2 regions of the Moritella sp. 36 genome follow, and region 2 is predicted to be linked to the other one. Evidence: predicted binding sites of a transcription regulator. Region 2 holds the regulator's gene; the other holds the start of a gene.
The links. Region 2 encodes LexA, which represses DNA repair genes until DNA is damaged. Its sites were predicted from a motif close to TACTGTATNNNNATACAGTA; they were not measured.

Region 1 (12,643 bases), 1.7 Mb from region 2:
GTGCTCGCCGCAATTAGCGCAGCAGATGACATCACTGCATGATATTAACAATATGACGTTGCTTGAGCATATTTCTAGACCGGGCTTATGGCGCTATTGGTCAGCTGATATAGGAATAGAGTTAACCATGGATGACAAGTTTGGTATGGAGCATTTCTACATGCTCAGTCAGGCAGCCGTAAGTAGTATGGGGGTGGCACTGATCCCGCGATTTTTTGTGAGTAAGCAACTTGCTGATGGCAGTTTAGTGGTGCCATTTTCAGCTGGTTTTGTCAGTCCATATAGCTATTATTTACTGACGCCAACCGCCAGCCCATTACCGTTGAAAGTGCAAGCGTTCGTTGACTGGCTATTGCCTTTATTTGCACCTTATAGATAACAGTATTTGTTATTGCTGAGTTTGTATTAGCGGCGGATTATTTTTCGAGAGACGACTTCAACACTGGGTTTATTGGAGCCATTCACGGCATTTAACGCCATTTTAAGCGCGTGTTCAGCAATTAATTCAAATTGCTGCGGTAATGATTGAATTTTGCTAGGTAGGAAATCCAGTAATCGGTTATCACCAAAAGTAGCCAGCTTCGTTGTTGCCATTAAGCTTGGGTTGAGTATCAAGCAATCAAGTACGCCTTCAAATAGTGTATACGAGGTCGCTAAGATAGCATCAGGGAATGTATCGTTATCTATCCATTGTTGCACTTGGGCTTGACCTTGATCTTGACTAAAATGATCACCATAAGCGGTTAACTTTTTGACTGGGATACCATGGTGCTTAATTGCAGATAGGAACCCTTGTTCACGCTCTTTCGATATACCAAGATCTGGTACTGCGCCAACTAAGCCGATAGAACGAATATCTTGTTGTAATAAGGCTTGGGTAAGCTCATAAGCCCCGTCTAAATCTTCACTGATAACACAAGAAAAAATTTCATCATCCATAGCGCGATCTAACCCGATAACTGGTACGCCATTGGCTTGAACAGTACGGTAATAGTTGTGATCAGCTGGAAGTGCACTCGCCACTAATAAGGCATCAATACGACGACTTAATAAGGTATCCGCGACTTTTATCTCGGTATCCGCATCATCATCAGAGCAAGAAATGATGAGTTGGTATCCCGCTTTACGCGCATCACGCTCGAGTAATTTGGCTAATTTAGCATAACTGCTGTTTTCTAAATCTGGAATGATTAAACCAAGCGAACGGTTACTGCCTGCACGTAATGATTGTGCGGCATGATCAGGTCGGTAATTATGTTCATTAACGACAGCCATTACTTTTATTTGGGTTTTTTCACTAATGCGGTATTTACTGGCTTTCCCGTTAATCACATAACTGGCAGTGGTACGTGATACACCCGCTAGTTTGGCTATTTCATCTAATGTCATGGTTGTTTTATCCCTAATTTGTGCGCTCGCTCATAGTTTTTTACATGATTTGTTGTTGAAAATTGTAATCAGTCTAGAAACACTTCAGTATATTAGCTGAAAGGTTTCAGCAATGCCATGTATTATCATTTTGTCATGACTGAAGCCTTTTTAATTGATCATTTGCTGAAACGATTCAGCAAGGTTGAAAAACAAAGAAAAAGCAAGTGCTTAAGCAAAGAGTCATTGCATTATTACCTTGGTATTACGGAGTAAAGTTATGTTGTCACTGTCTTCTAATGACATTAAGTTAAACCAATCGGCGCCGAACAAACAGCTCGCGATTAAAACGCTTGCGCAAAATTTGGTAAATAAAAATTATGTGGAAGCAAATTATGTCGAGGGTATGTTAGCCCGTGAAGCGCAGCACTCTACGTATTTAGGCAATGGCATTGCTATCCCACATGGCACGGTTGATACGCGTGACTTGGTTAATAAAACAGGTGTGCAATTACATCATTATCCTCAAGGCGTTGATTGGGGTGAGGGAAAAACGGTTTATTTAGCTATTGCGATTGCAGCTAAGTCGGATGAGCATTTAGCCATTTTAAAACAGCTGACGCATGTATTAAGTGCTGATGGCATAGAGCAACAGCTACAGCAATGTGATAGCACGGAATCTATTATTACCTTGCTTGAAGGTCGCCAGCAGTCAGAAACACTATTAACAGCTGATTTAGTACAACTTGCTTTCCCTGCGAAAGACCTGTCACAACTCACCGCTGTTGCGGCGGGTTTACTTAAGCATCATCACTGTATTGATAATACCGGGGTTGCTGATGCGATCACTACACCTGCGACTTATCTGGGTCAGGGTTTATGGTTAGCGAAAACAACGAAGTCGGTAGTGACAACAGCTATCTCGTTTGTAACACCTGCAGAACCTTTGCTGCAAGATAGCTTACCTGTTCAAGGCGTGCTCATGCTAGCGAGTGCTAACGATCTGCATTTCAATAACATGCAATGCGTAGCTGATTTAATTTACCAGCAACAAGTTAATCAGTTATTTAATACAGATGCTGACATTGTTATCGGTTTATTGACGAACGTTAAACCGAGTGGTGTAACGGCCATATTTACGATTCATAACAGCCATGGTCTACATGCAAGACCAAGTGCCATGTTAGTGAATATCGCCAAGAAATATCAGGCTGATATTCAAGTTACAAATATGGCGGGTAAATCAACCAATGCGAAAAGCTTGATGAAATTAATGTCTTTAGGCGTAAGTTGCGACGAAGTACTTACGTTTACAGCCCAAGGCGATGACGCTGAAATGGCGTTAAAAGCGATTGGTGAAGGTATCGATGCTGGATTAGGTGAAGGTAAATAATGACCATGCAATTAACAACATTAAAAGTAGTAACAGTGACGCTAAATCCAGCATTGGATTTAACGGGTCATTTGCAAACATTGACTAAGGGCATGGTAAACCAAGTTAAGCACTGCGCATTAGAGCCAGCAGGTAAAGGTGTGAATGTGGCCAAAGTGCTGGCTGAACTCGGGGCTGATGTGACTGCGACAGGTTTTTTAGGTGTTGAAAATGAAGCCCCTTTTTGTCAGTTATTTGAGCGCACCAAGATCACGGATAAATTTATCCGCGTACAAGGTGCAACACGTATCAACGTTAAGTTAGTCGAAGCGAACTGCCAGGTTAGTGATATTAATTTTCCGGGCGTAAGCGTTACTGCTGCGGCACTCGTAGAATTTGAAACCATGCTGTTTAATTTATCGTTAAGCCATGACGTATTCATTATTGCGGGTAGTTTACCTATCGGTGTTAGTCCAGAAGTGTGTGCTAACTGGATTGAAAAATTACAACAGTCAGGTAAAAAGGTATTTTTTGATAGTAGTAATGCTGCATTAAGTGCTGGGCTAGCGGTACAACCTTGGCTAATAAAACCGAATGATGAAGAGTTAGCGCATTGGGCGGAAAGTTCGGCACTAGCGGATAAATCGTTAACCGAAATTGCCCTGCAATTATCAAACACGGGTATTGCCAATGTGGTGGTATCACTCGGTGCTGAAGGGGTTATGTGGTTAAACAAAGAAGGGTGGTTACAGGCAAAACCACCTACGATGGATGTTGTTAGTACGGTTGGAGCGGGTGATACCTTAGTTGCTGGTATGTGCTGGGGCCATCTTAATAACTGGGATAAAGAGCAAACATTACGTTTTGCAACGGCATTATCAGCGCTAGCAGTAACGCAGGTTGGTGTTGGCGTGAAAGACATAAATTCGGTACAGGCTATGAGTGAACACATCGCTATTTGCTAATTAAAGGACATTAATAATGAAAATTGCAATTGTAACGGCTTGCCCAAGTGGTATAGCAAGCAGCCTTATTGCTGCGGGTTTATTAGAAAAAGTAGCAACAGAATTAAAGTGGCAAGCGAATATCGAATGTCATTCATCTGTCGCCCCTGTAACGCTTTTAACTGATAAGCAGATTGCTGAGGCTGATTGCATTATTGTTGCTGCGAGTAAGAACATTGATGATGCACGTTTTATTGGTAAAAAAGTATACCGTTCTGAAGTTGATGCAGTATTTACTGATACTAAAACATATTTAGATCAGGCCGTTAAAAATGCTGTTGAGCTTGTAAGTAGTAATGAAGTGGTTGCTATCAGCACGGAAACGGTTATTGCAAGTAAAAAAATTGTGGCGATCACGGCTTGTCCAACTGGTGTTGCACATACCTTTATGGCTGCTGAAGCGTTAGAACAAGAAGGCAAACGTCTAGGGCATACGATTAAAGTTGAAACGCGTGGCTCTGTTGGCGCTAAAAATCAACTGAGCAGTGCTGAGATTGCTGCTGCGGATATCGTTATTATTGCTGCAGATATTGATATCGACTTGGCCCGTTTTGATGGTAAAAAAGTGTATAAAACCAGTACCGGTTTAGCATTGAAGAAAACCACCCAAACAATGGATAATGCGTTTAATGACGTACAAGTATATCGTCACGGCAAGTCGGCAGAAAATGAACAAGCCAGCACCGAAAAAACAGGTGTTTATAAACACTTAATGACAGGTGTTTCACACATGCTACCGTTAGTTGTTGCGGGTGGTTTGGCTATCGCGTTGTCATTTGTATTTGGTATCGAAGCATTTAAAGAAGAGGGTACACTAGCGGCCGCGTTAATGACGATTGGTGGTGGTTCGGCTTTTGCGCTTATGATCCCAGTACTTGCGGGCTTTATTGCCTTTTCTATTGCGGATCGCCCGGGCCTTGCGCCAGGTTTGATTGGTGGTATGTTAGCAAGTTCAACGGGCGCTGGCTTCTTAGGTGGTATTGTTGCAGGTTTCCTTGCTGGTTATACGGCTAAGTTAATCGCAGAAAAGGTACAGTTGCCACAATCAATGGAAGCACTGAAACCTATCTTAATCATTCCATTAGCAGCGTCGTTAATCACTGGTTTAGTGATGATTTATGTTGTCGGTGGGCCGGTTTCAGCTGCAATGAACGCATTAACGGAGTTTTTGAATAATATGGGTTCGGCTAACGCCGTGCTACTGGGTATTATTCTTGGTGGTATGATGTGCTTCGACCTTGGTGGTCCAGTAAACAAGACCGCGTATACCTTTGGTGTAGGTTTATTAGCATCGCAAACCTATGCGCCGATGGCCGCTGTGATGGCTGCGGGTATGGTGCCTGCGTTAGGTATGGGTCTGGCAACTTTCCTTGCAAAACGTAAATTCAATAACAGTGAGCAGGAAGCGGGTAAAGCATCGTTCGTCTTAGGCTTATGCTTTATTTCTGAAGGTGCGATTCCGTTTGCGGCGCGCGATCCAATGCGTGTTATCCCTAGCTGTATTGCTGGAGGTGCGTTAACGGGGGCATTATCTATGCTGTTTGGCGCTGAATTAATGGCACCACATGGCGGTTTATTTGTTCTGTTAATTCCAAACGCGATTACACCTGTATTTATGTATTTAGTCGCGATTGTGGCGGGTACACTTGTGACAGGCATTAGCTATGCGGTACTTAAAAAATCAGATAACACTGAAGCTGCGACAGCATAGTTCATTGCCTTTATGTTAATTAAAAGCCAGCTTAAGCTGGCTTTTTACATAAACGATAGAGGCATATGATTTATCTGTAATAGCGAGTATATTAGTGGCGACTGTTTACATCCAGTATTAGTGCATTTGGACTCGGAGTTAATATGCCATCACATTTACCAAAAAAGTTTAGTCACGTATTTTTAAAAATGTTTAGTTATATCGAAGCTGTGTTGCTTGTTTTAATTACTATGGCGACAATTTACGCGATGGCAAATGATTTTTATCATGTTTATGAAGAACAAACGGTAAAATTAACGGATATTTTGTTAATGTTTATCTATCTAGAAGTACTCGCCATGGTCCAGCAATTTGTTGTTAATGGTAAGATCCCAGTTCGCTATCCTATCTATATCGCAATCATGGCAATTGCTCGCTATATTACGTTAGGAATGAAAGAACTACAGAGTGTGGATGTCGTTTGGTTATCGGTTGCTGCATTAATATTAGCTTTATCGACCGTTATTATCCGTGCTGGCCACTTCTATTGGCCTTATAAAGCATTAGGTGACGAATAACAACAGCCTTAGTAGGGGTCTTTAATTTCTTAGCGCTCTAATCTTTTACGCAAATAGGTGAAACTTGTAGCGGTAGTTTTATTGCCGCGATCACTTTTTCTGGTGACTGATTAAAAGTTTTACTGAGTGATTCACTATTTAGCTTGGTTTCTAAATAATGTACATAGTCGTTCACTTTATGCTGCGTATAAGCTTTAGGGTAGCTCGCCTTACATGATTGATACCAGGTTACATAATTATCAAAAAACTGGCTGGCATTATCCGCTGGCATAACCGACATCAAGTTGGCCATATTACGGCTGACTTGAAAATGCTGATAGTCAATTGGTGTATTCCAAAAACCACCCCAATAGAAAAAACCATTATCAGCAAAGGTAGTGATGACATCTTCAGCGAAGCCTCGGCGCTCATCTTTACCGTATCTAAATTTCATTCTGTTAGTGTATTGAGATCCATCTTTTGGCTTAAAGCTTGCGCTACCTTGTTCATCAAACTCAACGAACGGGTTTTGTTTTGGGTTAATATCAATAGCTAAACCATATGCATGAATCGATAGTGAACGCTTACCTGCGATAGGTCGGTAATTGAATGCAGATGTATTATTATCCGCCATTGATAGGTCATCATCACCTTGGTAATGACGTATTGGTTGTGCTTTATTGATGGGAAATTCTAATTCATATAAACGTTCAAAAATAGCCGCGACGTAAGGCGATACAGCATCCATGACGACAATTGAACCGTTATTATGCTGCTGACCCTGAAAATCGATATACTTGAATTGTACTTGTCTTAAACGATCGCACTGTACAGGAGCAGCTGAGGACATAACGCCCGCATCTGTCATTGCGCGGCAGTCTTTGCCTGAGATTTCCGTTATATTTGCAGCCGAGACTGGTAATAGAGAATTGCAGATTAGCGCTGGGATTAATGTTTTAAACCAATATGTTGACATACGTTTCCATCCATTTAGTCATGTTTTTTATCATCTTAACGTGTATCGTGTAAATGTAAATACGTTATGATTTTATTCATGATTAATTACTCTGTTGGGTATGTCACGTACTTATAAAAATAGGGAAGAATGAGAGAAATAAGCTGAGGTATATCGTCAGCTTGTTTCTCTATCATTAGCTAAGATGTAGATATAACTTAGTCTTAGTTGGGCTACTAGCCTGATGGCATTGCAAGGATTTCGGCAATGTTAATACTGGTCGTATATTGCACAAACTTAGGTTCTTGTTGGGTACGTGCTAATACCGCCATACGGTCTGATAGTTCATTACCTTCGATATTTGCATGGCCTTTAACATGGGAAATAATTAAATTGGATTTTAATTGTTCGTACAAACTAAAGCATTGTTGAATAATGGCTAGGTTTTTAATTTCTTCATTCTTACCACGTTTCCAGCCTTTATTTTTCCAACCTTTCGCCCACTTAGTGATGCAATCAATTGAGTATCTAGAGTCAGATAATACCTGTACTGTTTTACCTTTTTCTATGTGTGAGGCTGCAAAGCGGAAGGCAACTAATAAGCCATTTAATTCTGCTGAGTTGTTCGTTCCGTTAGCTTCGTATAAGCCGTACCATAATTGTGCCAGCTTATCTTTTTCATAAACAGCCATGCCTGTACCCGATTTACCTGGGTTAGGAGAGCAAGCTCCATCACAGTAAATGTTGAGATCTGCAACTTGTGGTGGTGTTGATAGAATGGACTTAGATGCACCTGAAGGGCGTGCTGCTTTTGGTTTAACTCCTGAACCTGTCGCACCTTCTTTTGCTAATGAGCGTTTCATTAATGCGCGAGTATAGGTTGAGGAGAATGCTTGGTCTGCTTCTTCTCTTGACGGGAAGCCCATATATTGTGCATCACTGCGGCCATCAATCTGTGCTTTAGTTTCAGACCAATTATCAAATACACCAGTCTTCACACCTTTCCATACTACGTAATGTTTTTTACTCATAACTTAATTTAATACTCTTAAAGTTTAATGCCTAAATAATAAATGCCTTAAGCCAAATTACCAACTATAACCATAGCCTTGTACACAATTTATGCGTTATTAAGCGGGCTATTTATTGTTTTTTTTCATTTTCGATAAATGTTTTAATTAGGCGTACGACCAAGTCGGGTTGTTCATTCGTGACCCCATGACCCGTGTCGGGTATAACAATAAGGGGCGCTTGTATCTTTTTACTCAGGTAGATGCCATGTTCAACAGGAAAGATACGATCTTTTTCACCCCAAATGAGCAATGTTGGTGTTGATGATACTGGCGCCTCGAGTAAAGCATCTCGATCGGCAGGTAATGATTGGATCATGGCTATTTTCTGTTTATGCCAAGTCGCAAAGTAAGTTTGATAGATTTGGTCTGCAATAAAGTCGGGCATCATTTTAGGTTCAACAAAAATACCACCAAATAAACGGCGCAACTCATAGCTGTTCTTTGGTATAAAGAAGTCCTCTGGTTTATCGACTGCAAAGCGTTTGTTTAACGCGGCAAGATCATCATCACTGAAGTAGGGACCTGGACTAGCGATGATGATGGCTTTGCTAATTCGGCTATCTTGAGTGTTATTGAGCATGTTGAAGGTGATAAAGCCGCCATAAGAGATACTAGCAATATTGACATTATCAAGCTGTAATTGATTGACTAACTGCCATATTGCTTGTGTTTCTGTTGTGAGGTTAGCTTCACCTGCGCTAAAAGAGTCACCAAACCAAGCGAGGTCTGGTGCGATAACATCATAATCTTTGCTGAGTGCCAGCATTTCTTTTTGCCATGTCGTGACGGCATTGCCACCAAATCCATGAAGCAGTAATAGTGGCTGTCCTTCTCCTCCACGCCAATAACTCAGTGAACCACCTTCTTTTAAACTCATCTGGTGCTGCTCAAAGCCTACAGATTTTAAGCTATCTTCATCTGAGTCTATTTTCCAGCGAACAATCGAGCAGCCTGTTAATAATGAAAAACATATGTAAATAATGAATAATTTTAGCTTGTTGGAAATCATATCGTTTGGCCGATTGCAGAGGGAATATAAAACAATACCTTAGATTGGAGGTAAATAAAATAACATTAATTTAACTTAGTGCTATCAAAAATAATAATATTTAAGTGGTCGGTAGGAAAGAGTAGACGGCGATTAGAATGAATGAATGGCAGAAATCAAAAAGCATACCAGCCATTTAATGTTGGCATGCTTTTTAATAAACTGTTATTAACGCTTTTTTTTCGCTTGTTTCTGTAATGCCATATCAAATTCGTCAGGGAACATAATAAGACCTTCGTCATCAAGATTTGGGAAGATAACGATAGCTAGGTCATCATCCATTAAACCCGATGTCCAACGGCTTTGCCATTTAGCTAATGAAATAGATTCTGTTTTACAGTTTTCCCATTCACCAGTCGCCCAAGATTGTGCAAACTCTGCGTTAGGCCATACTGGCACACAATCTTCGTCATCGTTATTTAGCATTACACAACCGTGTTCATCCGTTAAGATCCAGATTTTACGTTCGCTTGTTACTTCTTTTAATAAATAGCTAAGGCGTTTTTCTTCATCGTAAGCTTGAATTGTTGCTATTTGGTTCTCGTCGAGCGTGTTTGACATGTAATCTGTTCCTAATTTTTACTAATATGACGGTAATAGTCATCACCAACATGTAATTGTTTATTAACCAAAGATGAGCTGCCAAATACTTGGCTTACTTTTCTTGTGGTATTCTTTTCTTAAGCTATCAACGTCTTCTAATTTAGCTTTCGCAACGGCGAGATTTTCGTCTGTTATATCGGATTGTTGAATGCTATTCAGTATTGATTCTACTTTATCTAAACCTTGATTTGACATCTCTGCACGGTCAGGTGAAAAGTTATAGCTCTGTGCTACGGCAAGCATTTTACTCATTTCATCAATGCGAGTAGAAAACTCATCAGCAGATGTTGTTTTCATTGCTTGAGTATACGCTAATCTCATTTGTTTCATGGTAACTTTAAGATCGATACTGTCTATTTCGGCACTGTTGACCAATGTAGAAAATAATAAGCTGATGATAAGGCTTAGCTGAGCAAAACGATTCTTCATGATTTATATCCATAGATAATGATTAAATGCTGCTGTTAATAACACCTAGCGTATAATTACGAGTGTAATAACAGTCAGGTTTGTATGGGGGATTAACCGCGATACATATTTTCGAATGATTTAATTGAGAAACCACGCAGAATTTGGTCACCAATTTTAAGTGTTGGTACGCCTCGGCCACCAATAGCGGCTAATTCTTTACTGCCACGTGGTTCATTTACGCTGCATAAACGGTAAGGTATTTTCTTTTCATCTAGGTAGCGCTTTGCCGTATCGCAATTTGGACACTTCTTTTGCGTATATAATACGACTCTTTTCATTTTAGCCCCACAAGGTTGATTATAAAAAGGCGCATTATACCAAGCTAACACTGATTCACAATGTATCAATATGAGCAAATGATTTGAAATACACTTCTTTACAACATGATGGAATAATAAGGTGATGATGTGCGGTTTTAACTGTTTAATTTATACGCGTTATTTTAATGGAGTATGGATAAGGTACAGGGTTTAGGTTTCAGGCTTATGTACAGGTATACTGTAATTATAAACATGATAATTGAAGATAATAAAGTATGAGTATTATTCTTGGCATTGATCCGGGCTCCCGGATAACTGGATACGGTGTGATCCAACATATACACGGTAAGTTCCAATATTTAGGCAGTGGTTGTATTCGTACATCAGGTGATACATTACCTGAGCGCTTAAAGCAGATCCATGCGGGAGTCAGTGAAATTATCATTCAATTTCAACCAGATAAATTTGCTATTGAAGATGTGTTCATGGGTAAAAATGCGGCCTCAGCATTAAAGTTGGGCCAAGCCCGTGGCGCAGCTATTGTCGCTGCGGTGTCGAATGACTTAGAAGTCGGGGAATATACTGCCCGTCAGATCAAACAAGCGGTAGTGGGTAACGGTGGTGCTGATAAAGAACAAGTACAGCAAATGGTTGTCAATCTACTTAAACTGCCAGGCACGCCACAAGCCGATGCTGCTGATGGGCTCGCTGTCGCATTATGTCATGCCCAGAGTTTACGCACCTTGATTAATATGGCTGGTAAAGTCAAAGGTACAGCCCGCGGACGTTATAATTAACCTATTAAGTGAACCGAAATAATAAATGATCTGGATATTTAACCAGTATTTTATTATCCTTGTGAACATTATATTTTAAAAAAAATGTTGGAAAATAATTGTGATTGGACGTTTACGTGGCACTCTATTAGAAAAGCAACCACCAGAAATTTTACTTGAAGTGAATGGGGTTGGTTATGAAGTTCAACTGCCGATGAGCTGCTTTTATGAGCTTGGCGATGTTGATAACGAAGTGATCGTTTACACTCACTTTGTGGTTCGAGAAGATGCACAATTACTCTACGGCTTTAATAATAAAATGGAACGCTTGATGTTCCGAGAGTTAATTAAAGTGAATGGTGTTGGCCCTAAGCTGGCGTTGGCTATCTTATCGGGTATGACAGCAAATCAATTTGCACACTGTGTTGAACATGATGATATTAACAGTCTAATTAAATTACCGGGTGTGGGTAAAAAGACTGCGGAACGTTTATTGGTCGAAATGCGTGACCGTCTAAAAAACTGGGTGACTCAAGATTTGTTTACCCCTGAAGCAGATAAAGCACAATTACAAGGTTATGGTAATACGTCATCGAATGCGATTGAAGAAGCGGAAGACGCCTTGATTGGTTTAGGGTATAAACCTGCGCAAGTAGCGAAGATGATCAAGCAAGTTGCACAGCCAAGTATGAGTTGTGAAGATATCATTCGTTTGTCATTGCGTGCAACCTTACAGAATTAATTTAGGAAGTTACTTTAGTGATTGAAGCTGATCGATTAATTTCTAGCGGTACCGTCCGTGAAGAAGAAGTGATAGACCGTGCTATCCGACCAAAAATGTTGTTAGATTACCAAGGCCAGGACCATGTACGTAATCAAATGGAAATTTTTATTGAAGCCAGTAAACGTCGTGATGATGCACTGGACCATTTATTAATTTTCGGTCCTCCAGGACTCGGAAAAACCACATTAGCAAATATTGTGGCAAACGAAATGGGGGTGAGTATTAAAACTACCTCTGGACCAGTGCTCGAGAAAGCAGGTGATCTTGCTGCATTACTGACTAACTTAGAACCCCATGACGTACTATTTATTGACGAAATTCATCGTTTAAACCCGTCGATTGAAGAAATTTTATATCCTGCAATGGAAGATTACCAATTAGATATTATGATTGGTGAAGGCCCGTCAGCACGTTCGATCAAGCTTGATTTACCCCCGTTTACGCTTATCGGAGCGACGACTCGAGCTGGTTCACTAACATCACCGTTACGTGATCGTTTTGGTATTGTTCAGCGCCTTGAATTTTATAAGGTTGAAGATTTACAAGATATCGTATTACGCTCGGCAAATTGCTTAGGGCTGAATATGGATAGTGCGGGCGCGTTAGAAATAGCGAGACGTTCACGTGGTACACCTCGTATTGCTAATCGCTTATTACGTCGTGTACGTGATTATGCTGAAGT
Region 2 (12,643 bases):
TTGCACCTAATTTCTTCGCTAGTTCGAATTTACTTTCGTTAATATCGATGGCAATAATACGACTGGCCTTAGCCATCGTTGCACCGATAACAGCTGAAAGACCGATACCGCCTAGACCGAAGATAGCAACAGTTGCGCCTTCTTCAACTTTAGCCGTATTCATTACCGCGCCCATACCTGTCGTTACACCACAACCAAGTAGACATACTTCTTCAAGCGGTGCTTCTTTGTTAACTTTCGCTAACGAAATTTCTGGTAATACAGTGTATTCAGAGAATGTTGAGCAACCCATGTAATGAAAGATTGGCTGACCGTCTTTATAAAAACGCGTCGTGCCATCAGGCATTAAGCCTTTACCTTGTGTTTCACGGATCTGTTGGCAAAGGTTAGTTTTACCTGATTTACAGAACTTACATTCGCCACATTCTGGCGTATATAAAGGGATAACATGATCGCCAACTTGCACGCTCGTCACACCTTCGCCTATTTGTTCTACAATACCGCCACCTTCGTGACCTAAAATTACGGGGAAGATACCCTCTGGATCATCTCCCGATAATGTGAATGCATCGGTATGACATACGCCAGATGCGATCACTTTAACTAACACTTCACCTTTTCTTGGTAACATTACATCCACTTCTTCGATTGATAGTGGTTGCTTTGGACCCCAAGCAATAGCCGCTTTAGATTTAATAAATTTGTCAGTCATGTTCATCTCCATTGGGATAAAATTAATATCATCGTTAATGCTTATCTCTGCATCACGACCAGTCATACTGTATGGCGTTCATTATATTCATTTGCACAGTAATGATAATACCCTTTAAACACAAATTACTTTTACCCAGGTGTAACAATAAAAAGGAAAGCAAAAATACCGCGGTAATTTCATCTTTCTTTTTCGTTAATAACGAACTTGATAACAGTGCTGTATTATCAGGAAGGCTTAAACCTCTTCAGTATAGTCGATAGAATTTCATTGCATGATCTTCTCTTGTAGCGAAGGGGATAGCAACCAAGCGAGTGATAAACCACGGGCAAGCATAAAAGTATTCATCGCCAGCCATAAAGCATGATTACCTAATCCACTGCTAATAACATATGTAGGTAAGAATATACAAACGACACAAAATAACATGCTGTTACGCATATCTTTTGCCCGAGTTGCACCAATAAATACACCATCAAATACAAAACACCATACAGCTGTAAAGGGTAATAACACTAACCAAGGTAAATACTCAACAGCAATGGTATTAACACTTTCTATATCCGTGATCATATGCACTATTCCCTCGCCAAAGATGAAAAAAATCGTAGAGAAAACAACGGAAAATATACCCGCCCAGATCAATGACGCGAGAATTGATTGACGATAAGCAAGGGTATTTTTAGCGCCAACCGCCTTACCGACCATCGCTTCCACCGCGTAAGCCACGCCATCCAGCGCAAAAGAGATAAACATCAGAAAATTGAGTAACACCGCATTAGCCGCAATATACTCATCACCAAAACTTGCAGCTTTAAATGTCATGAAGGCGAATGTCAGTTGTAAACAGAGCGAACGGATAAATATATCACGGTTGAGTGACAGTAAGCCCTGTAATTTATCTGATGCAAATAAACGACTGATAATGTCAGATCTATGAGGTAACGAAATCTTACCGAGCTGCTTTAATACTAATAATAAGCCAAATAACAAAGCGGCATACTCTGCAATCACCGACGCAGCCGCAGCGCCCTCTACACCCCATTCTAAATTCACCACAAATAAAATATCTAAGAAAATATTAAACACGTTAGCAATAATTAATAACAGCATCGGCGCTTTCATATTTTGCAGGCCTATTAACCAACCTAATATCGCAAAATTAAATAACGCAGCGGGGATACCCCACATACGAATCGATAAATAGGCCTGTGCATTTTGTTGCACATTGTCACTTGCTTCCGTCAGCATTAAGGCTAATTCAACAATATAATTTTTACACAACAGTAATAAAACGGATAAACAAAACGCAATTAACAAGGCGTGTGCGAGCGTCATTAATATCGCAGAACTATCTTGTTTACCAAATGCCTGTGCAGTCAATCCTGTTGTCGACATGCGTAAGAAATTACACATAGAGACAATAAACATAACCACAGTAGAACCCAATGCTACGCCACCGAGATACCAAGCTTGTTCAAGATGACCAATAACGATGCTATCAACCAAACCTAGTAGTGGAATACTGATATTTGACAAGATCATTGGCAATGCCAACGCGATGATATTTCGATGCACCGAAGTAGGAATAGATAACCACATAGACAAATTCAACTTTGTAGAGGGAAATAAAAGAGGCCAGAGTCTATCTAACTTCAATTATGAAACAAAGTATTACCTATCGAAAATTAAAACAACTCTATTTCACCTTCATCCATCGACCCCGTACTGATCGTCTTCTGTTGTACTTGCAGTGATTGCTGTTTTAACTGTTCAGCGGCAACTTTGAGCTTATCAATAAAAGTATGCTGCTCAATATGCGCATCTGCTGATAGTAATTCGCTACACGCAAATAATACTTGCTTCATATTCTCAGCTTGCAATAAGTTGTGCTCGGATAATTGACTGATGATATCTTCAACCTGCAGACTTCTAACAGAATCATTAACGCATACTTGAGTATCAACCGATAAACTCATGAGATTATCTAAGTTTATTTCTAAGCTTTCTTCTAATTGGACAAATTTAATTAATTCTTGGTGTAACCGCGCTTGTGTCTGCGATGATTTTTCAGCATTATCTTTCGCTAACGATTCAACCATTGATTTCGCTTCAACGAATGTTGCCATCGCTTGTGTCACTTGTCCTCTGATATCCTCATTAAATTTATTTGAAGTATCAGATAATAATCGCATTTCTTGTGCTACAACGGCAAAACCACGTCCCATCTCTCCAGCCCGAGCAGCTTCAATCGCTGCATTCAAGGAAAGTAAATTGGTTTGCCTAGCGATTTTCTGTGCATTTTCAACAAGCCCATTAATATTATTCATCTGACTTTCCATCACTGCGATCTTATTGACGGCATCATTACTTTGCGCGGTAGTCTCCATCATTAAATCAGAACAAATATTAAGAAACTGGTGTGTTGATTCAATGAATGTTTTTAAATCAATTGCATCAGGATCATAATATTCTTTCCCTGTAAGGGCTAAGGCTTTATCTTTAGAGATACTGAGCAGTACTTTATGTAAAGATGCGGATTGCTCTGCTGACATACGCAATAACTGATAAAAAGCGCTATTTAAGGTGATAAACGACTCACTATTAATTTGCTGGGTTTTATTCAAACCATCTTTTAATTCATCAATACGTGGCGGGATCTCTTCTTGTAGCATACTGAGCAACATCGCTTTGGTATTCATCGACGTGATATGCTCAATTTTTTCTTCCACGGGTTTCTCTACCGACTTCTTATAAAGAGTAAATAGAGCTATCGACATAAGTATTAATGTGACGAACGCTGCACCAGCCGCAAGCCATTCCTGTAAAAGCAACATCAACAATAATGGCAGCAGCGCAACACCTTGATAAAAATTAAATCGAGTCATAAGCAACCCCTTTCGCTTTACCTGTTTTCTTTTGTACCAATGCCGCTAACTTAGGGGCAATTAACGGCAAACTTAATATATCCATAACAGCACCAAGCTGAACCGCGGCACCAGGCATCCCCCAAACAACGGATGACGCTTCATCTTGCGCGATAGTGACGGCATCAGTCTGTCGCATCGACAATAATCCCTCAGCCCCATCTTTCCCCATGCCAGTTAGCATGACACCAATCGCTTTAGCCCCATAAGTTGTAGCAACAGAATCAAATAACACGTCCACTGACGGTTTATGCCGATTAACCGCAGGACCATCAAATAATTGGCAAGTGTAACGTCGTCCAGATTTATGCACCTTTAAATGGCAATCGCCAGGCGCTATATATACATGATTAGGTTCAATAATTTGCTCACTAGTTACTTCAATCACAGTTAAACGGCAATTGTCGTTTAGACGCTTTGCAAACGCCCCACTGAAATTTTTTGGGATATGCTGGGTCACAACAACCGGAGGAAAAGGGGGAGCTAATGGCGTCAGTAATTCTCGCAATGCTTCTGTTCCTCCCGTTGAAGCACCAATCGCAATTAATCGTTCTGCTTGTATTTCTTGGCTTGCCGGTAAAGCTGTCACCGGGGTTTTCATAACGCGTAAGTTTGCATTGCTGGCTAATTTAACTTTAGCACACAGTTCATCGCCAAAATAACCGAATGATTGTGCGCTGTTATCAGTGGGTTTAGCAATAAAATCAAAGGCCCCTAACTCCAGAGCCTTCAATGTCACTGGCGCACCTTTTGATGTCAAGGTTGATACCATGACAACAGGCATTGGACGTAATCGCATTAAATTGTCTAAGAAAGAGAGACCGTTCATCCCTGGCATCTCAACATCCAGTGTTAATACATCTGGCTGTAGTTTTTTAATTTTTTCACGTGCATCAAAAGGATCGACGGCACTGCCAACAACATCAATCTCCGAATCTGAGTGAAGTAATGTCATTAATATCTTTCTCATTAATACAGAGTCATCGACAACAAGCACTTTTATTTTCTGCATAGAAGATATCCCTATAGCGCCGTTAAAATGGTGAGATAAAACGACCTTAACGTTGATAAATCGTTTGACCGACAAGACTAAAATGGGTGTTAAAACGTTGCAGACTTTCAGAATGACCAATAAAAAGATATCCACCGGGTTTAAGTAGCGAATAAAATCGTTGGACTAATTTTTTAGTCGTTTCCTCGTTGAAATAAATAAATACATTACGACAAAATATCGCATCAAACTGTCCCTTCATTGGCCATTTAGCAAGTAAGTTAAGCTGTTTAAAAGCAATCAGCTGCCTCACTTTTTCACTCATAACGTACTGATGAGAGTTATTCATATCGGGACAATATTGCAGGCGATAATCGATAGCGATCCCAGCCAGGTCATCATAGTAACCAGCAGTAGCATGAGACAGCACCTTACTATCTAGGTCTGTTGCTAATATTTTTGCATCCCAATAACGTAATTGGTTCTCAATTGTCATGGCTATCGAATATGCTTCCTGCCCAGTTGAGCACCCCGCAGACCATATTCTCAGTTTTTTATCTGGATTATTACGCTTAAAATCAGGCAGTGCGACTTGTTGTAAAAAATCAAAATGATATCGTTCACGAAAAAAACCAGTTAGATTTGTGGTGATCGCATTAATGAACTCGTTCAACTCGCCACTATAGCCATCTTGTAACAATTGGCAGTAAGCTGAAAAGCCATTTATCTTGAGATATCGGATCCTTTTCATCACCCGCGCATAAAGCATATCTCGCTTGGATTCACCGAGTACAATTCCCGATTGACTAAAGACCAGTTGCGTTAAATAATGAAAATCTATATCCGACATACACATGTTATTTAAGGTATCCCCCTTAGTTTCACTGTATAGCAGAGGAATAACTATATTAGTCATTAGCAACTATTGATGATTGCGTATTATGTCCTTTTATTTGCTCGATATTTTGAAACTGCTCTAAATCTAACAATAGACTTGAGCTGAGTAATACCACCATTTTATTGTTAATTGATATTAATCCTTGAATAACACTTGGGCCATAATCTTGACCCCATTGCGGCGGTAAATTAATATCGCCATGTGCGATCGTATGTACATCAGAGACAGCATCGACAACTAACCCCATTATTTTTGATTTATCTTCGACTAATACTTTCACGACAATAACGACTGTCGTCGTGCTGTATTCAATATTATTGAAACCAAATTTTTGTCGTAAATCCACAATAGGAACAATCGTGCCACGTAAATTAATCACGCCTTTCACATACTGCGGCATGTTAGGGATCTCGGTACAAGGTTCCCACCCACGAATCTCTTGTACATCTAATATTTCAACACCATATTCTTCATCTGCCATTATAAAAGTCAAAAATTGGGTTGATTGTTCACCTGTATCAATGTCAGCCTGCATACTACTCTCCATATCAATACCTTCTATTTAAGCGGCAACATGTGCACGCAGACCTTGCATTTGGCGTCGTTCGGTTGTGATTATTTTGACAATATCCGCAATATCTAAGATTAAAGCGACCGTTCCGTTCCCTAAAATAGTGGCACCAGATACACAGCTAACCTTCATGAAATTATCTTCTAAATTTTTAATCACGACTTGCTGCTGTGCAGCCAAATCATCCACTAATAAACCATATTTATTACAGCCACTTTCAACCACAACTAATAGTCCATCGGTAATATGCTCTAAACTCGTTTCATGGTTTAGTACTCGGTAGAGTCGAATAATAGGAATAAATTCATCACGTAATTTAAAGACCTCAGTTTGATCCGCCAACTTAGTCACCATGCCATCTTTCAGCTGCAGTGACTCAATGATTGACATAATAGGTAAGATATACGTTTTATTACCGATTTTGATTAGTTGACCATCCATAATAGAAAGCGTTAATGGCAAGCGAATCGAAAAACAACTGCCCTCTCCATCATGAGACTCAACCTTAATATCACCACCAAGCGATTCAATGTTTCTCTTCACCACGTCCATGCCGACGCCACGACCAGAAATGTCACTGATCGTTTCCACTGTTGAAAACCCAGGTGCAAAAATTAATTCATCAATTTGACTATTACTATAATGCTGGTCTTGATTAGCAATTCCGTTTTCAATGGCTTTAGCATGAATTTTTGCTCTGTTTAATCCTCGACCATCATCGCGGATCTCAATAATAATTTCACCACTTTGATGAAATGCCGTGATCCCCAAACAAGCAACGTCACTTTTACCAGCCAATTTACGCTCTCCGATGGTTTCAATACCATGGTCTAAAGCGTTACGAACGAGATGCATAATTGGGTCAGAGATCTTTTCAAGCATAATTTTATCTAGCTCAGTTTCTTCACCTTGCATCCTAAGCAGTACGTTTTTACCTAATTTCCCACTTAGATCCCTTACCATTCTAGGTATACGATTAAAGGCGAATTGGATCGGCAACATTCTTATTTTCATCACACTGTCTTGCATCTCACGGGTATGCTGAGATAATTGAATCAAGCCTTTTTTAAACTCAGGTAGCCTCTCAGCAGAAAAATCCTGACCAAGCTCACCGAGCATCGCTTGGGTGATCACTAATTCACCGACCATATTGATTAACGCATCAACTTTATCGATTGATACTCGAATTGAATTTATTTCAGTCGGCGCGTTATTCATTATTGTTTTCGATACAACTGGAGTCATCACAGATTCGGCTAAAGCATGATCAGTATTACCATATTCTGCCTTTGAATTAGAGAAAGTATTAGAATGTATAATGATGATTGTTGAGTCATCTGCAACCCATTCGAATATTTCTTTTATTTGCGATTCACTGATGTTGCTAATTAATTCAAGTTCCCAGCTCACATAAATATCTTCTGGTAATAACACCTCCCATAATGGGAGGTCCGCAATCTTGGGAGTTACTTTTAGCTCGCCCATCTCCTGTAATTCAGCAAAGATTAAACGTGGCTCATTACCTTGTTTTAAAATATCCGGACCGGGAATAAAATTAATTAACCAATAACCGTCATCGTGTGCATTAGTTGCTAATTCGGCAACATCCGTCACCGCTATTTCATCACCATTCGGTAATGCTTGTTGATTCATATCTCTTTGCAAAAATTGGTTATATTGATACTTAAGCTCTTCTACAATGTCAGGGATTGATTCTAAATCACAGGCTAATAGTTGGACCCACTCTCTTAAACAATCAACAGTTTGTAAAAAAAGACTAATATGATCGTCAGTAAGGACTAAAGTCCCAGCGCGTAGATCATCTAATAATGTTTCTGCGACATGAGTAAATTCTGTCAGTTGATTAAAACCGAATGTGCCCGCGCCCCCTTTAATGGAATGAGCAACCCGAAAAATCGTATTAATCACTTCGCTATCAACTGCACCAGGCGTTAGCTTTAGCAATTCAGTTTCCATCACTTCTAACCCTTCGACACATTCTTCAATAAATACCTGTTGAAATTGTTTGAGATCGATATCCATGCTTACCTCAATACTTTTTGCACGGTAGCAATGAGCTTTTCAGGATTAAAAGGTTTAACGATCCACCCAGTCGCACCAGCAGATTTACCAGCCATCTTTTTATCACTACCCGATTCTGTGGTTAACATTAAGATAGGCGTAAATTTATACGCTCGCTCATTACGCAGTTGGCTAATTAAGCTAATACCGTCCATCCGAGGCATATTAATATCAGAAATAATAAGATCAAAATTCCCCATTTTAGCTTTTTCTAATCCATCCACACCATCAACGGCGGCATCGACGTGATAACCAGCCTGCTTTAGGGTAAATTGAACCATTTCACGAATGGATACCGAGTCATCTACAGCTAATATTCGTTTCATGAGAACACCTCATACTGATGCGTAATTAAAATATACGTCGAACCCCAGAGCTTGAACAACAGTCGTAAATTTATCCGATGGAGATAGAAAAATGAGGGTCGCATTATGTGTAATTAAATGTTGAGAATAAGCATAAAATAATTGGCAAGTGGCACTGTCTATGTGAGTCACATTACGCGCATCAAGTACTTGAGATGACGCTTTAATGGGGAGCTGATCAAGTATAACTTTAAGAGTGGAAATCGATGAAACATCGATCTTATCATCCAACGTCATAGCAATAACGTATTGTTCCATAAACTAATCCTATATTTGTACCAGCGTACCGACAAACAAATTAAATATTTATTTTTATATCTCATGTTGAGTATAGGAAAAGAAAAAATTAATAGGTAGAAGATGATCAGAACTGTGATGTTAAAGCAAGATTTGAAAACGATTTCTAAATTTAAAGATAGGGGATAAGAAATGAAAAAAGAAATATAAAGATAGATAGTCAGCAATAGGATTATTTACTATCTATCTTCAGGCTCGATGGGTAAGAAGGTGTGATTACATCCAATCGGTATTACGAATAATACCGACAGCGACACCTTCAATATCAAAATGTTGGAAATTTAAATCAACACGAATTGTGCTCATTTCATCATTCTCAGGGTGCAGTAAGATTTCACAGCCCTGCTGTTCAAAGCGCTTAACAGTTACTTCATCGTCAACACGCGCAACAACAACTTGGCCTTTACTGATATTTTTAGTTTTATGTACAGCTAATAAATCGCCATCCATAATCCCAATATTACGCATACTTTCGCCACGTACACGCAGTAAAAAATCTGCCGTTGGTGTAAACATTGAAGGGTCAACATTATAGTGTGCTTCAATATGTTCTTGCGCTAAAATTGGCTCACCGGCGGCAACCTGCCCAATTAAAGGTAAACCACTGTCATTACTGGCTTGCTCAGCATCAACCAACAAACGAATACCACGAGAAGTACCCGCAAGAATTTCGATATGGCCCTTTCGTGCTAATGCCTTTAAATGCTCTTCCGCAGCATTAGGTGAACGGAAACCAAGTTCCTTAGCAATTTCAGCTCGGGTCGGTGGCATACCAGTATTTTTAATATGTTGTTTAACTAATTCAAATACTTCTGCTTGTCTTTGTGTCAATGCTTTCATCATGAACCCTAACTGGTTTTATATACAGTTTCTTGTAATTATATACAGTATTGTCAAGTTTGCAATATATGCCTTGAGTATATCTGGATAATAATGAATTAATCGTTTGCTGGCGCTGAAACACAGATTTATGGCTACACATCTGATATTATTGGAGCAAGCACTCTCGCACTTTATACAACAGAATGATAACACCTATGCAACAAACACCGTCAATGTTAAGTCGAAGTTTCGTTAACGGCTTAGTTAAATCTCAGTACGTACCAGATAACCCCGTTGATGCGTTAAATCTAGATTTAACACGTCCTATTGTTTATGCTTTAAAAACTAAATCGATGACCGATCTCGTGGCATTACAGCGAGCTTGTAAAGAACGAGGCTTACCCGACCCGCTTACACCAATAAAAGTGAACGGGGTCATCATTCCCAGTTATGTTTGCTTAGATAATCCAGCGCCCCTCTTCGGCCGAGTAAAAGATACTGACGTATTTTTTGACGAATTCCAACAGCTATTACGCTTACATAAAGATGATAAAGCCCTTGATATTCAATTGATGCCAGTCGCATTGTTTTGGGGACGCGCCCCCGGTAAAGAAGGTCAAATACCACTACTATCATTAGCAAACAGTATTTCACCAAGCCGTTTACGTAAAACAATCATTGTGGGTCTTAACCGTAAAGATAACTTGGTTCGTTTTAACAAACCGGTATCACTGCGTTTCATGGCCGATCAGCACGGCACCGATGAAAAAATCGTACAGAAATTAATTCGTGTTGCTAAGATCCATTTCAGTCGTCAAAAATTAGCCGCATCAGGCCCTAAACTACCTAACCGCTACCAACTTGTTGAACAACTACTGCGTAATCCAGAAGTTAAAAAAGCCATTCAAGTTGAGATCGCTGAGCATAATATTTCAGCAACAAAAGCGGAAAAGCGAGCCAATGATTACATCGATGAAATTGCCAGTGATTTTTCGTATAAACTCGTAAAAAACACCAGTAATTTTATGAGCTGGTTATGGAATAAGATCTACAGCGGTATCAAAGTTAATAACGCCGAACAAGTGCGTAAACTTGCCGCCGACGGTCATGAAATTGTATTTATGCCTTGTCATCGTAGCCACATGGATTACTTACTTATTTCTTATGTTATTTACAATGAAGGTTTGATCCCACCACACATTGCCGCCGGTATAAATCTTAACTTCTTCCCTGCTGGCCCTATGTTCCGTCGTGGCGGCGCATTCTTTTTACGTCGTACGTTTAAAGGCAATAAACTTTATGCAACCGTATTCAGAGAGTACCTAAGCTTATTATTCTCAAAAGGATATTCAGTTGAATTCTTTACTGAGGGTGGCCGAAGCCGTACCGGACGTTTATTACCACCAAAAACCGGTATGCTTAACATGACATTACAAGCGATGTTAAGAGAACAAAGCCGACCTATTACATTAGTGCCGGTATATCTAGGCTACGATCATGTGATGGAAGTGAGTACCTACGTAAAAGAGTTATCAGGGGCTCATAAGAAAAAGGAAAGTATATTCCAAGTATTTGGGATCGCCAGAAAGCTTAAAAATTATGGCCAAGCATTTGTTAACTTTGGTGAACCGATCAACCTTAACCAATATTTAAATCAACACGTTGAAAACTGGCGTGATGATATGAATATGCCGGTTGAAGAACAGCCTAAATGGCTAAACCAAACAACTCGCGATCTTGCGAATAAAGTGATGATAAATATCAATAGTGCCGCTGCGGTAAATGCTTTAACGATTTGCGCAGTAATTTTACACGCCGCGCCACATAAGGCTCTGAGCCGAGAAATTTTGGTGAAGCAAATTGATAGTTACTTAAAATTACTTCGTAACAACCCGTATAGTGAATTTAGTACCTTACCAGAAAACAGTGCAGAAGAGATTCTAGACCAAGCGATCTCGCTGAAAAAATTCACCGTACGTGAAGATAGCTTAGGACAAATGCTATCGATGTCATATGAACAAGCTGTACTATTAACCTTCTACCGTAATAATATTTTACACCTGTTTGCACTACCGTCATTAATTGCGGCAATCGTGACAGAAAAACCACAGACCAGTGTAGAAGAAATTAATGGTAAAGTTCGCCAGCTTTATCCCTTAATTCAAGCGGAATTGTTTTTGAAATATTCAGACGATGAATTAGATGATTGTATCACTGATACGCTAACTGAGATGCAGACACAGGGATTAATAGTCAATAGTGACAATGTCATTATACCGGTTAACGAACACTTAATGTCACTAAGACTGCTTGCTGCAAGCATCCAAGAAACGCTACAACGTTATGCGATTGTACTGACCGTATTAGAGCATAACCAAGTCATTGAAAAGAGCCTACTCGAAGATCGTAGTCAGTTAATTGCCGAACGTTTATCATCGCTAAATGGTGTGAGTGCGCCAGAGTTTTTTGATAAGAAAGTACTCGCTATCTTTATTAATAAACTCCAAGAGCTGCACTACTTATCTGATGAAGGCACAGCTAAAGCTGATAAAATTAGTCAGTTAGCGAATATAGTCAGAAGCTTGACCACGCTTGAAGTGAAGCAAACAATCTCGGATGTAATGCTTAGTCAGCAGTCTAGTGACAACAAGTAACGTCATACTTGAGGTGATATCATTACTATAATGACATTACCTTCCGGCATTACATATTGGAAGTAATAAAAAAGGAGCGTTAGCTCCTTTTTTATTTGTGATAACCCCTGTTCAGGGGTTACACATAACTTAAAAATAAGCTCGCAAAAATAATCATACCGACATAATTATTATGTAGAAATGCTTTAAAACAAGACTCTCGGTCGCGATTCACAATCAAAGATTGTTGATAAATAAATAGTCCAGCAACGATTGTTAAGCCAATAAAGAACACGCTTGGTAAAACCAATAACCAACCTAATAAGCCTAAACATAATAACGATG

Region 1: the regulator LexA is predicted to act here: its motif matches at 10,638-10,657, upstream of ruvC (crossover junction endodeoxyribonuclease RuvC).

What each region holds. Positions count from the first base shown of each region.
Region 1 covers NZ_CP056120.1:1,445,678-1,458,320, forward strand. The annotation lists gene HWV03_RS06505 (LysR substrate-binding domain-containing protein) at 1-379, shown strand, start outside; gene cra (catabolite repressor/activator) at 406-1,389, opposite strand; gene fruB (fused PTS fructose transporter subunit IIA/HPr protein) at 1,649-2,761, shown strand; gene pfkB (1-phosphofructokinase) at 2,761-3,705, shown strand; gene fruA (PTS fructose transporter subunit IIBC) at 3,722-5,455, shown strand; gene HWV03_RS06530 (phosphate-starvation-inducible protein PsiE) at 5,599-6,012, shown strand; gene HWV03_RS06535 (M15 family metallopeptidase) at 6,050-6,967, opposite strand; gene HWV03_RS06540 (ribonuclease H family protein) at 7,183-7,977, opposite strand; gene HWV03_RS06545 (alpha/beta fold hydrolase) at 8,090-8,896, opposite strand; gene HWV03_RS06550 (DUF2750 domain-containing protein) at 9,236-9,628, opposite strand; gene HWV03_RS06555 (cytochrome b562) at 9,692-10,099, opposite strand; gene HWV03_RS06560 (glutaredoxin family protein) at 10,192-10,419, opposite strand; gene ruvC (crossover junction endodeoxyribonuclease RuvC) at 10,677-11,198, shown strand; gene ruvA (Holliday junction branch migration protein RuvA) at 11,299-11,919, shown strand; gene ruvB (Holliday junction branch migration DNA helicase RuvB) at 11,937-12,643, shown strand, end outside.
Region 2 covers NZ_CP056120.1:4,813,261-4,825,903, forward strand. The annotation lists gene HWV03_RS21390 (S-(hydroxymethyl)glutathione dehydrogenase/class III alcohol dehydrogenase) at 1-712, opposite strand, end outside; gene dinF (MATE family efflux transporter DinF) at 980-2,314, opposite strand; gene HWV03_RS21400 (methyl-accepting chemotaxis protein) at 2,401-3,600, opposite strand; gene HWV03_RS21405 (protein-glutamate methylesterase/protein-glutamine glutaminase) at 3,587-4,651, opposite strand; gene HWV03_RS21410 (CheR family methyltransferase) at 4,698-5,546, opposite strand; gene HWV03_RS21415 (chemotaxis protein CheW) at 5,539-6,075, opposite strand; gene HWV03_RS21420 (chemotaxis protein CheA) at 6,091-8,142, opposite strand; gene HWV03_RS21425 (response regulator) at 8,145-8,507, opposite strand; gene HWV03_RS21430 (STAS domain-containing protein) at 8,517-8,804, opposite strand; gene lexA (transcriptional repressor LexA) at 9,060-9,683, opposite strand; gene plsB (glycerol-3-phosphate 1-O-acyltransferase PlsB) at 9,881-12,319, shown strand; gene ubiA (4-hydroxybenzoate octaprenyltransferase) at 12,438-12,643, opposite strand, start outside.